One region of the Paenibacillus sp. MER 99-2 genome, then DNA from elsewhere that is predicted to be linked to it. Evidence: a T-box and tRNA genes for the amino acid it is inferred to sense, from the RefSeq annotation. Region 1 holds a T-box; the other holds one or more tRNA genes.

Region 1 (5,594 bases):
TATGCAGGTGACCATCTGTTTGTCCTCACTCAGGACAATAACGAAAGCAAAACAGAGTCAGATGATTTACAGAAGAGTCCGCTTTGGAAAAACTTGCCGGCCGTTCAAGCAGGACATGTCTACACCGCCTCTGCGGATTGGAATACAGATAACCTTTTAGCACTGGAGCAGCTACTTAAAGAATTGCCGAAATGGATGAATCGTTAATCTGAATCAAAATTATGAATAAATCCCCCGCTCTTTGGCTATGGGGATTTTTTCAGTAAAATCATTGATATTTCAAGATCCGAAAAAGTAGCTACAGGTCACTTCAAGATCGAATAAAACATTGTATAGATAGTCGTTATAGGATTAATTATGATAAGATGCTTTTATTGAGAATAATTATCACTAGCAGGAGGCATCTGAATGCACAATATTTCCACCTACATACAATTACAGCAGTATGCTCTACTTTGTCCTACCCCATTATCGTCAGAGAGTACCCTTCAGAATATACGTATTGAGAATAATCATGCGGATTGCTGTACCTTACTCATCATCATGGATCATGGCGTTCGCCTGCATATCGATAACGTTACCCAAAATTTGCGCCAAGGTAGCTGCATTATCCTTTCGTATCAGCATATCTACCGACTTGAAACAGACAATTCTCAAGCAAGAGTAGCGTGGTTTACCTTTAAAAATTTTGAAGTAGACGGTCTGATCCTGCGTCGAGTTCCATATGCTACGCTTATTTCTGGTTATCCGTACAAATTGCCTATGTCCATCTTAAAAACAACACTGGTAGCTGAGGATTGGGAATGCTCCTGGCCACGTAATGCCCATGTGCAAAAACACGGGGAAGTTCGCACACAAGAGCAGCACCTTCCCACCTTTGCCCCGGAATATCTTATTCTTCAGGCAAAACTACAACTAATCCTTGGTATGATGGCTCAAATGGAGCAAGCTAACCCTTCAGTAGATCAGGAAAAAGCAGTACACCAATCCTTGCTGCACATGGAGCAGCATTATAACAAAGAATTGACAGTAGAATACCTAGCCGAGATGACAGGAATGATTCGATGGCAGTACAGCAAAAAATTCAAGACAATTACTGGTAAACAACCGATTGAATATTTGACAGAACTGCGCGTAAAGCATGCCAAAAACCTGTTGCTTCGTTCGTCTGAAACATTACGAGAAATCGCGAAGCAAGTCGGATTTAAGGATGAATACTACTTTAGCCGGCGCTTTCATCAATTCACAGGCTATGCACCACGTGAGTTTGCCAATATTTTTTCGCGTACTCACCTAAGAATTGTTACTGATTCTCTTGGTCGGAAGGTACAGCTTCCCGAAACGACTAATCGCATCGTTGCAACTGGAACCAATACAATCGGTGAGTTGCTTGCCATTGGCATTATGCCAATTGGAGCAGGTATTGCTACGATGAAGTCGCAAGTTATATACAAAAACAAGCTGCACAGCATTTTAGATATCGGATTACAAGCATCCCCGGAGCAGGTTTCACCGTTAAAACCGGATCTTATGCTGTTAGGCAATTATTGTGAACGTCAACTGTCACAATTAGATGCCATAGCGCCAACTATTGTATATTCTGGTAGAAACACCACCTACGAACGGTTACTTTACATCGCCGATCTTTTTAATCGAAATAAAGTAGCAGAACAGTGGATTAACCGATATGAGGCAAATATACGGCGTCTACGGCGTCAATTATCCGATCAATATCATGTGGGAGAACACGCTACGGTATATCTTGTATTGGGCAAAAAAGTCTATGTCATGGGGCAAAACGGGTTTGCGGCTACGTTATATGAATCCCTTGGCTTTCGTCCCCCTGCACCTGTTAACCACTTCATTCAAGAGGGTATGCTGTGGGTGCAAATTGAACTTAATCAAATTAGCCGGTACCTAAGCGACCGCAACTTTGTACTGTCCAATCCATCAGACCTGCAATTTATCACTCCGTTATTTTCAGAAAAATCGTCACCTTACAACGTTCACTGGTTAGATTCTATTTGGAACTATGACGATCCAATCACCCGTGAAAGGTTATTGTCTGTTCTACCATCGATCTTCACAAATCCGAAAATACAAAGGAGAATACTTTAGGATATATGGAAAGAACCTCGTGTTTGTTCAATTGATATAGCAATAGAAATAATGTGTTATCTAAAATGTGATTAACCCCATCGCCTGTTTCGCTTTGGTAAGTGTAATGTTCGCCTGAATGGCTGCTTGTTCAGCACCATCCTTAAGAATCGCATCCAACTGTGCCGAGTTCACGATTTCCTTGAATCGATTCTGAAGCGGGACTAATTTCTCAACGACCAGTTCAGCTAATTCTTTTTTGAATGTACCATAACCCTGTCCGTCGAATTTTTTCACAACGTTCTCTATTGATTCGTCTGAGAATACAGAGTAGATTTCAATTAAGTTGCTAATGGCAGGTTTCGTCTCCCAATTGTAATATAGGCTTCCTTCAGAATCCGTGACTGCACGAGCAAATTTCTTCTTGATTATCTCAGGTGAGTCTAAGAGCAGCACATAACTGCTAAGATTCGGGTTGCTTTTACTCATTTTCTTCGACGGGTTATCCAGTCCCATGATCCGGCATCCAATCTCTTGAATAATGGGCTCAGGTAGGGTGAATGTTTCACCAAAGCGATGATTGAACCGTTCGGCTAAATCACGCGTTAGTTCCAAATGCTGCTTCTGGTCTTCCCCTACGGGTACATGTGTCGCCTGGTAGAGTAGAATGTCCGCGGCCATTAGGACGGGATAGGTAAACAGCGCAGAGCTGACAACATCTTTGCCCTCTGATTTATCCTTGAATTGTGTCATCCGACTCAACTCTCCAAAGCTAGCCTGCGTTTCCAGCAACCATGAAAGCTCAGGATGCGCTGCAACCTGGGATTGAAGAAATATGCATGCTTTAGCAGAATCTACACCTGCCGCAATATAAAATGCTGCAATTTCTCGTGACCGCCGCCGTAATTCTTCTGGATCTTGATACACCGTGATCGCATGTAGATCAGGTATAAAGAAAAAGCACTCAAACTCATGTTGATACTTAATAAATTGACTTAAAGCACCACCATACCCTCCAATGTTCAAGTCACCGCTCGGCTTAATACCCGATAAAATTCTCTGTTTCATTGTCATTCCTCCTAGTTCACTGAAATTCTCATTACCTAACAGATGAAAAACAAAAAACACTCCATCCCTAAAAGGGACGAAGTGTTAGACTCCGCGATACCACCCGAATTCAGCCTCTCGGCTGCACTCACACCTGTCAAAACGACTAACAGGGTGCCCATGGATAACGGAGGGATACCGTCAACGCCTACTGATCGCCATGCGAAGTTCGGATTGAAGCGAATGGACCCATTCATTACACATTCTCGTACCGGACCTCTCACCATTCGCCGGCTCGCTTGGACGATTCAATGCAATTACTCTTTCCATTCATTGCTAACTATTACTAAATTAAAATACATATTATCCGAATGTAAAGCAAAAATCAAGCTTCAATTTACAAGGTAAATCACGATGTACATCACCAAACCCCATTTTACATAAAAAAGCTACACTGGGGAATGCTACTAAAAAATTTTCCAGCTTGGGGTGAGATCATGAAGCAGTCCGGATCGAAGATCAGCACATCTGGGGTAGTCATTGTCGTTATTAATTCGATCCTTGGAGCCGGAATTTTAACACTACCTCGCACAATTAGTAAAGCAGTAAAAACACCAGATGTGTGGATTTCCATCATCTTGTCAGGTGTATTAGTAGCATTAGTAAGTGTTTTACTCGTTACACTTTGTCGCCGATTTCCTGGCAAATCCGTTTTTGAGTTTACACCTGAAATTACAGGTAAATGGGTTTCCTATCTTATTGGACTGTTGATTATTATGTATTTTGTTATTCTGTGTTCATTCGAAGTTCGAGTGATGGCTGAAATTACAAGCATGTACATTCTTGAACGTACACCAAGCTGGGTTACCATTATGGTCAGCTTATGGATCGGTATTTACATGATTAGCGGTGGTCTTAAAGTAATCATCCGTGTTTTTGAAATTGTATTACCCGTCACCCTCTTATTGTTAGCAGTCGTTTTTGTTCTAAGCAGCAGAATGTTTGAGCTTAGTAATCTCAGACCGCTTCTAGGTGAAGGGATTCTGCCTGTACTAAAAGGAATTAAGCCTTCCTTTCTGTCTTATTCCGGTTATGAAGTGTTATTGATCATTACAGCACTCATGGCAGACGTCAAAGCCAGCAATAAAGCTGCTATATATAGCATTCTTATCTGTACCATCATTTATCTGGTTACCATTGTCATGGTCGTAGGAAATTTGTCTTTGCCAGGCATTGAGACTCGTACTTGGCCAACATTTGACATGGTACGTAGCTTCGAAATTGAAGGCGTATTTTTTGAGCGGTACGAATCGCTTTTTATCGTCTTCTGGCTCATGCAAATTTTTGCAACGTATGCGTTTAAGCACTATTTTGCCGCCGTGGGTATTCGAGATTTGTTTCGTCTCAAAAATATCACAGGTCTGGAATATGCGTTGCTGCCTGTGCTATATATCATCGCCTATTTACCGAAAAATCTGGAAGAAACGTTCGCATTAGGTGATTTTCTTGGAAATATGACCCTCTTTTTATTTGGTCTGATGCCATTACTGCTGCTGATCATCAGCATCATTCGTAAAAAAGGAGGTAAGCAATCGTCTAATGAAGGCTCTGGTTTAAATTCAGGCTAAAGCCAATCCATTCATAGGTGTTAATGGTTATTACATCGTTGCATCGGGCTGCATCATAATGCTAATACTACATACCGAATTATATATAAGGGAGACTTGGTATGGATCTGCAAAGTGGAAAATTGTACTGGCCAACAACGGTTGTTAACCCACCCTCTTATCCTAAGCTAGAAGAAGACCTATCCTGTGATGTACTCATTATTGGTGCTGGCAGTTCAGGTGCCCAGTGCGCGAACATCCTTAGTGAACAAGGTTTAAAAGTAGTGATCGTGGACAAAAGAAAAGCTGGAGAAGGTAGCACCAGCACCAATACAGCTCTGATTCAATATGCCGGTGAGAAGAGCTTTGTATCGCTATGTAATTCCTTTGGTGAAGAAATGGCTGCTCGTCATCTTAAACTATGTGAAAAATCGATCAATGACATTGAGCGACTCAGTAGCCAGCTGCCTATTGATCCGGACTTTATCAGACGTGACAGCTTGTACTATGCAAGCGACAAGGAAGATGTCTCTTCTCTAAACGAAGAATATGCTTTGCTTCAGAAATACGGATTCAAGGTTGATCTGTGGGATGAAGATCGTATCAAGCAGTCGTACCCTTTTCAAAAAGCAGGCGCTCTGTACTATTATGATGATGCTGAGATGAATCCGCTAAAGTTCGTATATGGGCTGCTTGAGAAAGTAACATCTAATGGCGGTTTAATGTACGAAAATACGGAAATAACAGGTAAACGCTTTGAACAGGACTATGCCGTTTTCTACACCAAGGAGCGTCATGAAATTCGGGCAACACATGTTATCATCGCCGCCGGTTATGAAGATC
Region 2 (5,594 bases), on a different contig from region 1:
GACGAGGTAGATAGGCTGGGGGTGGAAGTGCAGTAATGCATGGAGCTGACCAGTACTAATCGGTCGAGGGCTTATCCAATTAGCACGTTCTAGTCGCAGACTTTCGTTTCGAATCTAGTTTTCAGAGAACAACACTCTGGATGTATTATATTCCCTGATAGCTCAGTTGGTAGAGCACTCGACTGTTAATCGAGTTGTCACAGGTTCGAGCCCTGTTCGGGGAGCCATATGGAGAGGTGTCCGAGCTGGCCGAAGGAGCACGATTGGAAATCGTGTAGGCGTCACAAGCGTCTCGAGGGTTCGAATCCCTCTCTCTCCGCCAGATAATTTTTTTAGCAAGGCCCGTTGGTCAAGGGGTTAAGACACCTCCCTTTCACGGAGGTAACAGGGGTTCGAATCCCCTACGGGTCATTCTTTTCTTCAAAAAAAGAAGTTGATTTTAATAGCGGTTTTATGTTAAGATCATAAATGTGTTATTCGGAGGCTTAGCTCAGCTGGGAGAGCATCTGCCTTACAAGCAGAGGGTCGGGGGTTCGATCCCCTCAGCCTCCACCATATATCTTTTATAACGACGCGGGGTGGAGCAGCCCGGTAGCTCGTCGGGCTCATAACCCGAAGGCCGCAGGTTCAAATCCTGCCCCCGCAATTATACTTTCTTACGAAAGTGATCTGGAACCGTGGTGTAGTTGGCCTAACATGCCTGCCTGTCACGCAGGAGATCGCGGGTTCGAATCCCGTCGGTTCCGCCATATTTCCCACATGAGGAAACTGTTCACTAGATCTGATATAAGGCACCGACGCCCAAGGTAAAGTGTAACATTTAAGTTTGAACTTTATTATGGCTCGGTAGCTCAGTCGGTAGAGCAGAGGACTGAAAATCCTCGTGTCGGCGGTTCGATTCCGTCCCGAGCCACCATTTATAACTTAATACGCCGGTGTAGCTCAACTGGTAGAGCAACTGACTTGTAATCAGTAGGTTGGGGGTTCAAGTCCTCTCGCCGGCACCACTTATGGAGGATTAGCGAAGTGGCCAAACGCATCAGACTGTAAATCTGCTCCCGTACGGGTTCGGTGGTTCGAATCCATCATCCTCCACCAGTTTTTAGGGGCATAGTTTAAAGGTAGAACAACGGTCTCCAAAACCGTTGGTGTGGGTTCAATTCCTGCTGCCCCTGCCAATTAATTTTAAAAGTATAGTATATATGGCGATCGTGGCGAAGTGGTTAACGCACCGGTTTGTGGATCCGGCATTCGGGGGTTCAATTCCCCTCGATCGCCCCTTTGTTTTGTCTATGGGGATTAGCCAAGCGGTAAGGCAACGGACTTTGACTCCGTCATGCATAGGTTCAAATCCTATATCCCCAGCCATTATGCGGAAGTGGCTCAGCGGTAGAGCATCGCCTTGCCAAGGCGAGGGTCGCGGGTTCGATTCCCGTCTTCCGCTCCAAATTAATACGGCGCCATAGCCAAGTGGTAAGGCACAGCTCTGCAAAAGCTTTATCCCCAGTTCGAATCTGGGTGGCGCCTCCAGTTATTTTCTCAGTATGTGAAAAGAATATGTGCCGGCGTGGCGGAATGGCAGACGCGCTCGACTCAAAATCGAGTGGGAAACCGTGGAGGTTCGAGTCCTCTCGCCGGTATAACGTAGAACCCTATGGATTGCACTTGCAATTCATAGGGTTCTTTTTGTAAAGAGAGAATACTTAATGTTCAATGATGTGTAAGTTGAAACTATATCCGTTCAGTCATTTCTGTTGTCTGTATATTGACGTAATCTGGCATTGGGTATATTATAGATAAGTAAAGTCCTTAATCAACTTGAATGCTCTACTTATATTAACTAATAATGATGTGGGTACAAAGGAGTTATCATTGATATGCTGCTGCATCTAATTAAAGATATAATGACTCCTTTATATTTGTATTTGTATTCATATTCATATTTATATTTATTAAAAAAAAACATCTGAGCTATAAGTAGGAAAGATGAAGTTAATTCGAAAAGTTTAAATATCATCAAGTTTCTAAGTCGTAGAGTCTCTACGTGGTAAAGCCTCGAAGCCATACAATATCAACTTCATGACGTCATGAAATCATGTCTGAGTTATTTCCTTATATGAATCCTTGTACAAATATGAGTTAAATCAATGAAGTGGATCTAATAATCTGAATGAAGAAATGGAGTGTGTAGAGATGACAGAAGTGATACCAAGCAAAGAATTAGATATTACCCAAGGATTATTTGACCTTTCTGTGTGGGAAGAGGCTTGGAAGAATAGACCGAGGAGTCCCAAATATAAAAAGCCAAGCGCCCCTTTTGATACAGCAGAAGCTTTTGAGAGATGGGCTAAAGAGTATCATCAGCAATCCTTTACAACAGAGGGGAAAGCACGCTCTGAGCGCATTATGGGATGGATCGAGAATCAAGGTGTAGATTTTGAAGGAATGTCGGTTTTAGATATTGGGGCAGCTTCTGGCATTTTCACAATCCCGTTCGCAGAGAAGGGTGCAAGCGTAACCGCGGTCGAACCTTCTGAGCTACTCGTTTCCTTGATGAAGGAGACAATTCCAGCAGCTTTGACATCCAAGATTGAAATCGTGTGCGAGCGGTTTGAAGAAATATCTATTGAGCAAAAAGGGTGGAGGAAAAAGTACGATGTTGCTTTTGCATCGATGTGTCCAGCTATGTCCGATTGGGAGACGATTGAGCAGGCCATTAATTCTGCCCGTAAGTATGTGTATATCAGTACGATGGCTGGACAACGGGAGCACACACTGATTGATGAACTAAGAAAAGTGCTTCAGGTGGAGACACCATTTAAACCAAGTGATATGGGATTCATTCAACAGTTGCTCTATCTGAGGGGTTACTCCTATACAACGCTAATTACCAAGGAAGTGAATACCATTGAACTGCCTGTGGAAGAAGTTGTACAGAAGCTACCTGAATGGCTGAATACGTATGGTCTACCAACGGACGAACAATCCCTTAGCTTGGCTGAGCAATACATTAGAGAGACATACAATAAAGGAACGGTGACGTTCTTAAGAGGAGGACGGTTTGGTAAAATTCTGATTCAGTTGGAGCAGCCAAACATGAAGGTTCTCACAAACAAATAAAATAAGTATCTCATAATAACAATGATTGTTATTGAAGAATATCAAGTAAGTAATGTTAATGAGTGTTATTAAAATAAAAAAGGAGCAGATGATCTGCTCCTTTGATCTGCTCCTTTTTGCTTTCATTTCCGACCCTTTCCGTCATCTCCGATCTCCAATAACGAACAGACGGTATACACGTATTGTGATGAGATAGATTAGATAGCCGCACCGAGTGTATCTCCTGACTGTCGCGTCGGTGTAATGATTTTGGCACCAATGCAAACTTATTTTCCTAATGAGCGGCTTTCTTGTACATAGCCAGCACGACGTTTACGTTCCCGGTATTGTCCAGGTGTGATACCCTCCCACTTACGGAAAGAACGAATAAAGTTCTGAGGGTTGTTATACCGGAGCCGAGCCGCAATATCCTTTACCGTTAAATCGGTCTCTTCTAACCACTTCTTCGCTATCGTAAATCGATGCTTGGTGAGGTACTCACTGAAGGAGCACCCTGTTTCCTTGCGAAATACACCACTTAGATAATTGGCATTATAGTGGAGAAGGGTAGCACACTCCTCTAATGTAAGATCTGTATCATAACTCTGCTGGATAAGAGCAATCATTTTCTCAGAAATATGTTGGTACTGCGCATACTGTCGTTCTTTGAGAATAGTTATAATTGGCATGATAATACGTTGAGTAAACCATTGTTCGACTTCAGCTGCAGACTGTAGTGTAAAGAGTTCTTTGAATATACTGCCCTGTCCGGTTGTAATCTGCCCGAGGGGTATGCCGACTTCCTGCATCATTAACAGAATACGTGTGAGCAATCGCATCAATATCAATTGATACTCATCTGGTGTCGATTCCATATGAAATACATACTCAAGTAGCTGATGGAGCATAGAATTAGCTTCAGCGTCATCTACGGAATGCATCGCTTGAATTAATTCATACTCGAATGACTCCGGGTAAGCCAGTGACCAATGAGAAATATGAGTCTTAACTGTTTCATATGGGATAATAACGCCAGTTCCTAATTTGAGACGATGCTGGAGAGCCTCCATAGCCTCATTGTAAGCTTGATGGACTTCCAATAGGGTAGAATAAGGCTGACTGATGCCGATGCTTACCTGTAGACTGAGTAGATCTTCAACTCGCCTTTGCAGTTGCTCAGTTTGAGCATATAGTTGCTTCGTAAACTCATCTGGATCAGATTCATAGGTTCCAATGGCGGTTACAACCGTCTGCTCGATTAAGATCGGAAGCAGTTGCATCTCGGGCAAGATGGTCTCCTCTAGCATGTTTTGAATAGCAAACAGGAGCAGTTCCCGGTCTTGTGGGCTATATTTTGTATGATTCACAAGATCTGCTTGTATCGTTATAACGGAAATATGTTGCCATTGCTTGAGCTGAGAGGCATATCCTTGTTCATTCAAGATGTGTTGTAGCTTAATGGGTGGATATTTTCCCAGAAATATATTCATTAAGAAATGGCTACGTGTCTGCATCACATAATGATTCAACTTGTGCTCAAGCTGAGAACGGGATGCGGATAATTGAGAGACCCCAGCTCTGATCTGTTCGAATTCATCCATGGAGAGCGCCGATTTCGCCCCTTGCAGTGAACCTGTAGCTGTTGCCGCTACTTGATCATGAATACCAATTTGAGAGAGAAGTCTACGAATAGGTGTGTGCATTCGCTTTGAACCTAGCCAGGAAAGCAGTAGAGAAAGAAGTAACATTCCCATACTGATATACATCGTGTGTAGTGCGACTTGAATATACTCACGGTTCAGGACATTCATTGGCGTAATCAGAATATAGCTCCATCCTTTTAATGGGGATTGGGCGTATACCATGGAATAGTGCTGATCTGACGTGCGCAGCTCACCGTAGGAGGAGGATGCTGGAAGCGAGGCAGGAGAGAGCTGCTCACTCAAGCTTACTCCAGTGTCACTATAAATTAAGCCAGTCGCTGCTAAAGGCTTACCCATGTAGCTTGGGTCTGGATGTGCAATGATACGTTGTTCACGATTAATTATGATTAGTCCTGAAGTGGATGAACTCGCATCCACTGACTCAATAGGCGTCTGTAGTGAACACGCAGGTATTCCAGCAATAAGCGCCGAGTTTGTTGAATCATTTTTCGTTTGGATCGATCTAGCTAGTGCAATGTGATAATTACAGCCAGAACTCTTCATCCGCTCTTGGTTGTTAAAGACAGAGGACGGGACAAGTTGCCAACCTGATGTGAGCGTATTTGACAATAAGTCTTTCATAGGTAGAGACAGTGGGAAATCCGTATTCAGATAAAGGCCTGCATGATCGATAAGCCAATCCTGAGTTTGGTTAACAAGTGTAATATCCATTAACGGCTCCCAGGATCTCATATGTTGAAACTCGGATTGCAATTTGTTCGCAATAGCCGGCTTTGGACTTAGTTGAGGTGAAGCCAGAGATTGTACAGTAAGTGGAGAGCGAGTTGCCTG

The links. A T-box is a leader RNA that pairs with one kind of tRNA and senses whether it is charged. The one in region 1 lies ahead of trpS (tryptophan--tRNA ligase), so its partner is inferred to be a tRNA-Trp.
Region 2: it encodes a tRNA-Trp, which carries the amino acid that the T-box ahead of trpS (tryptophan--tRNA ligase) is inferred to sense. The anticodon was not compared.

What each region holds. Positions count from the first base shown of each region.
Region 1 is NZ_JAMAUZ010000001.1:1,499,300-1,504,893, reverse strand. It holds gene M3636_RS06790 (ABC transporter substrate-binding protein) at 1-207, shown strand, start outside; gene M3636_RS06785 (AraC family transcriptional regulator) at 409-2,118, shown strand; gene trpS (tryptophan--tRNA ligase) at 2,179-3,165, opposite strand; T-box leader at 3,235-3,487, opposite strand; gene M3636_RS06775 (GerAB/ArcD/ProY family transporter) at 3,642-4,772, shown strand; gene M3636_RS06770 (NAD(P)/FAD-dependent oxidoreductase) at 4,874-5,594, shown strand, end outside.
Region 2 is NZ_JAMAUZ010000012.1:39-5,632, forward strand. It holds partial or broken rRNA gene M3636_RS26780 (23S ribosomal RNA) at 1-79, shown strand, start outside; tRNA gene M3636_RS26785 (tRNA-Asn) at 152-227, shown strand; tRNA gene M3636_RS26790 (tRNA-Ser) at 231-322, shown strand; tRNA gene M3636_RS26795 (tRNA-Glu) at 340-411, shown strand; tRNA gene M3636_RS26800 (tRNA-Val) at 480-555, shown strand; tRNA gene M3636_RS26805 (tRNA-Met) at 573-646, shown strand; tRNA gene M3636_RS26810 (tRNA-Asp) at 672-749, shown strand; tRNA gene M3636_RS26815 (tRNA-Phe) at 841-916, shown strand; tRNA gene M3636_RS26820 (tRNA-Thr) at 932-1,007, shown strand; tRNA gene M3636_RS26825 (tRNA-Tyr) at 1,013-1,098, shown strand; tRNA gene M3636_RS26830 (tRNA-Trp) at 1,105-1,178, shown strand; tRNA gene M3636_RS26835 (tRNA-His) at 1,206-1,278, shown strand; tRNA gene M3636_RS26840 (tRNA-Gln) at 1,294-1,368, shown strand; tRNA gene M3636_RS26845 (tRNA-Gly) at 1,373-1,447, shown strand; tRNA gene M3636_RS26850 (tRNA-Cys) at 1,457-1,530, shown strand; tRNA gene M3636_RS26855 (tRNA-Leu) at 1,562-1,640, shown strand; gene M3636_RS26860 (class I SAM-dependent methyltransferase) at 2,194-3,120, shown strand; gene M3636_RS29875 (helix-turn-helix domain-containing protein) at 3,387-5,594, opposite strand, start outside.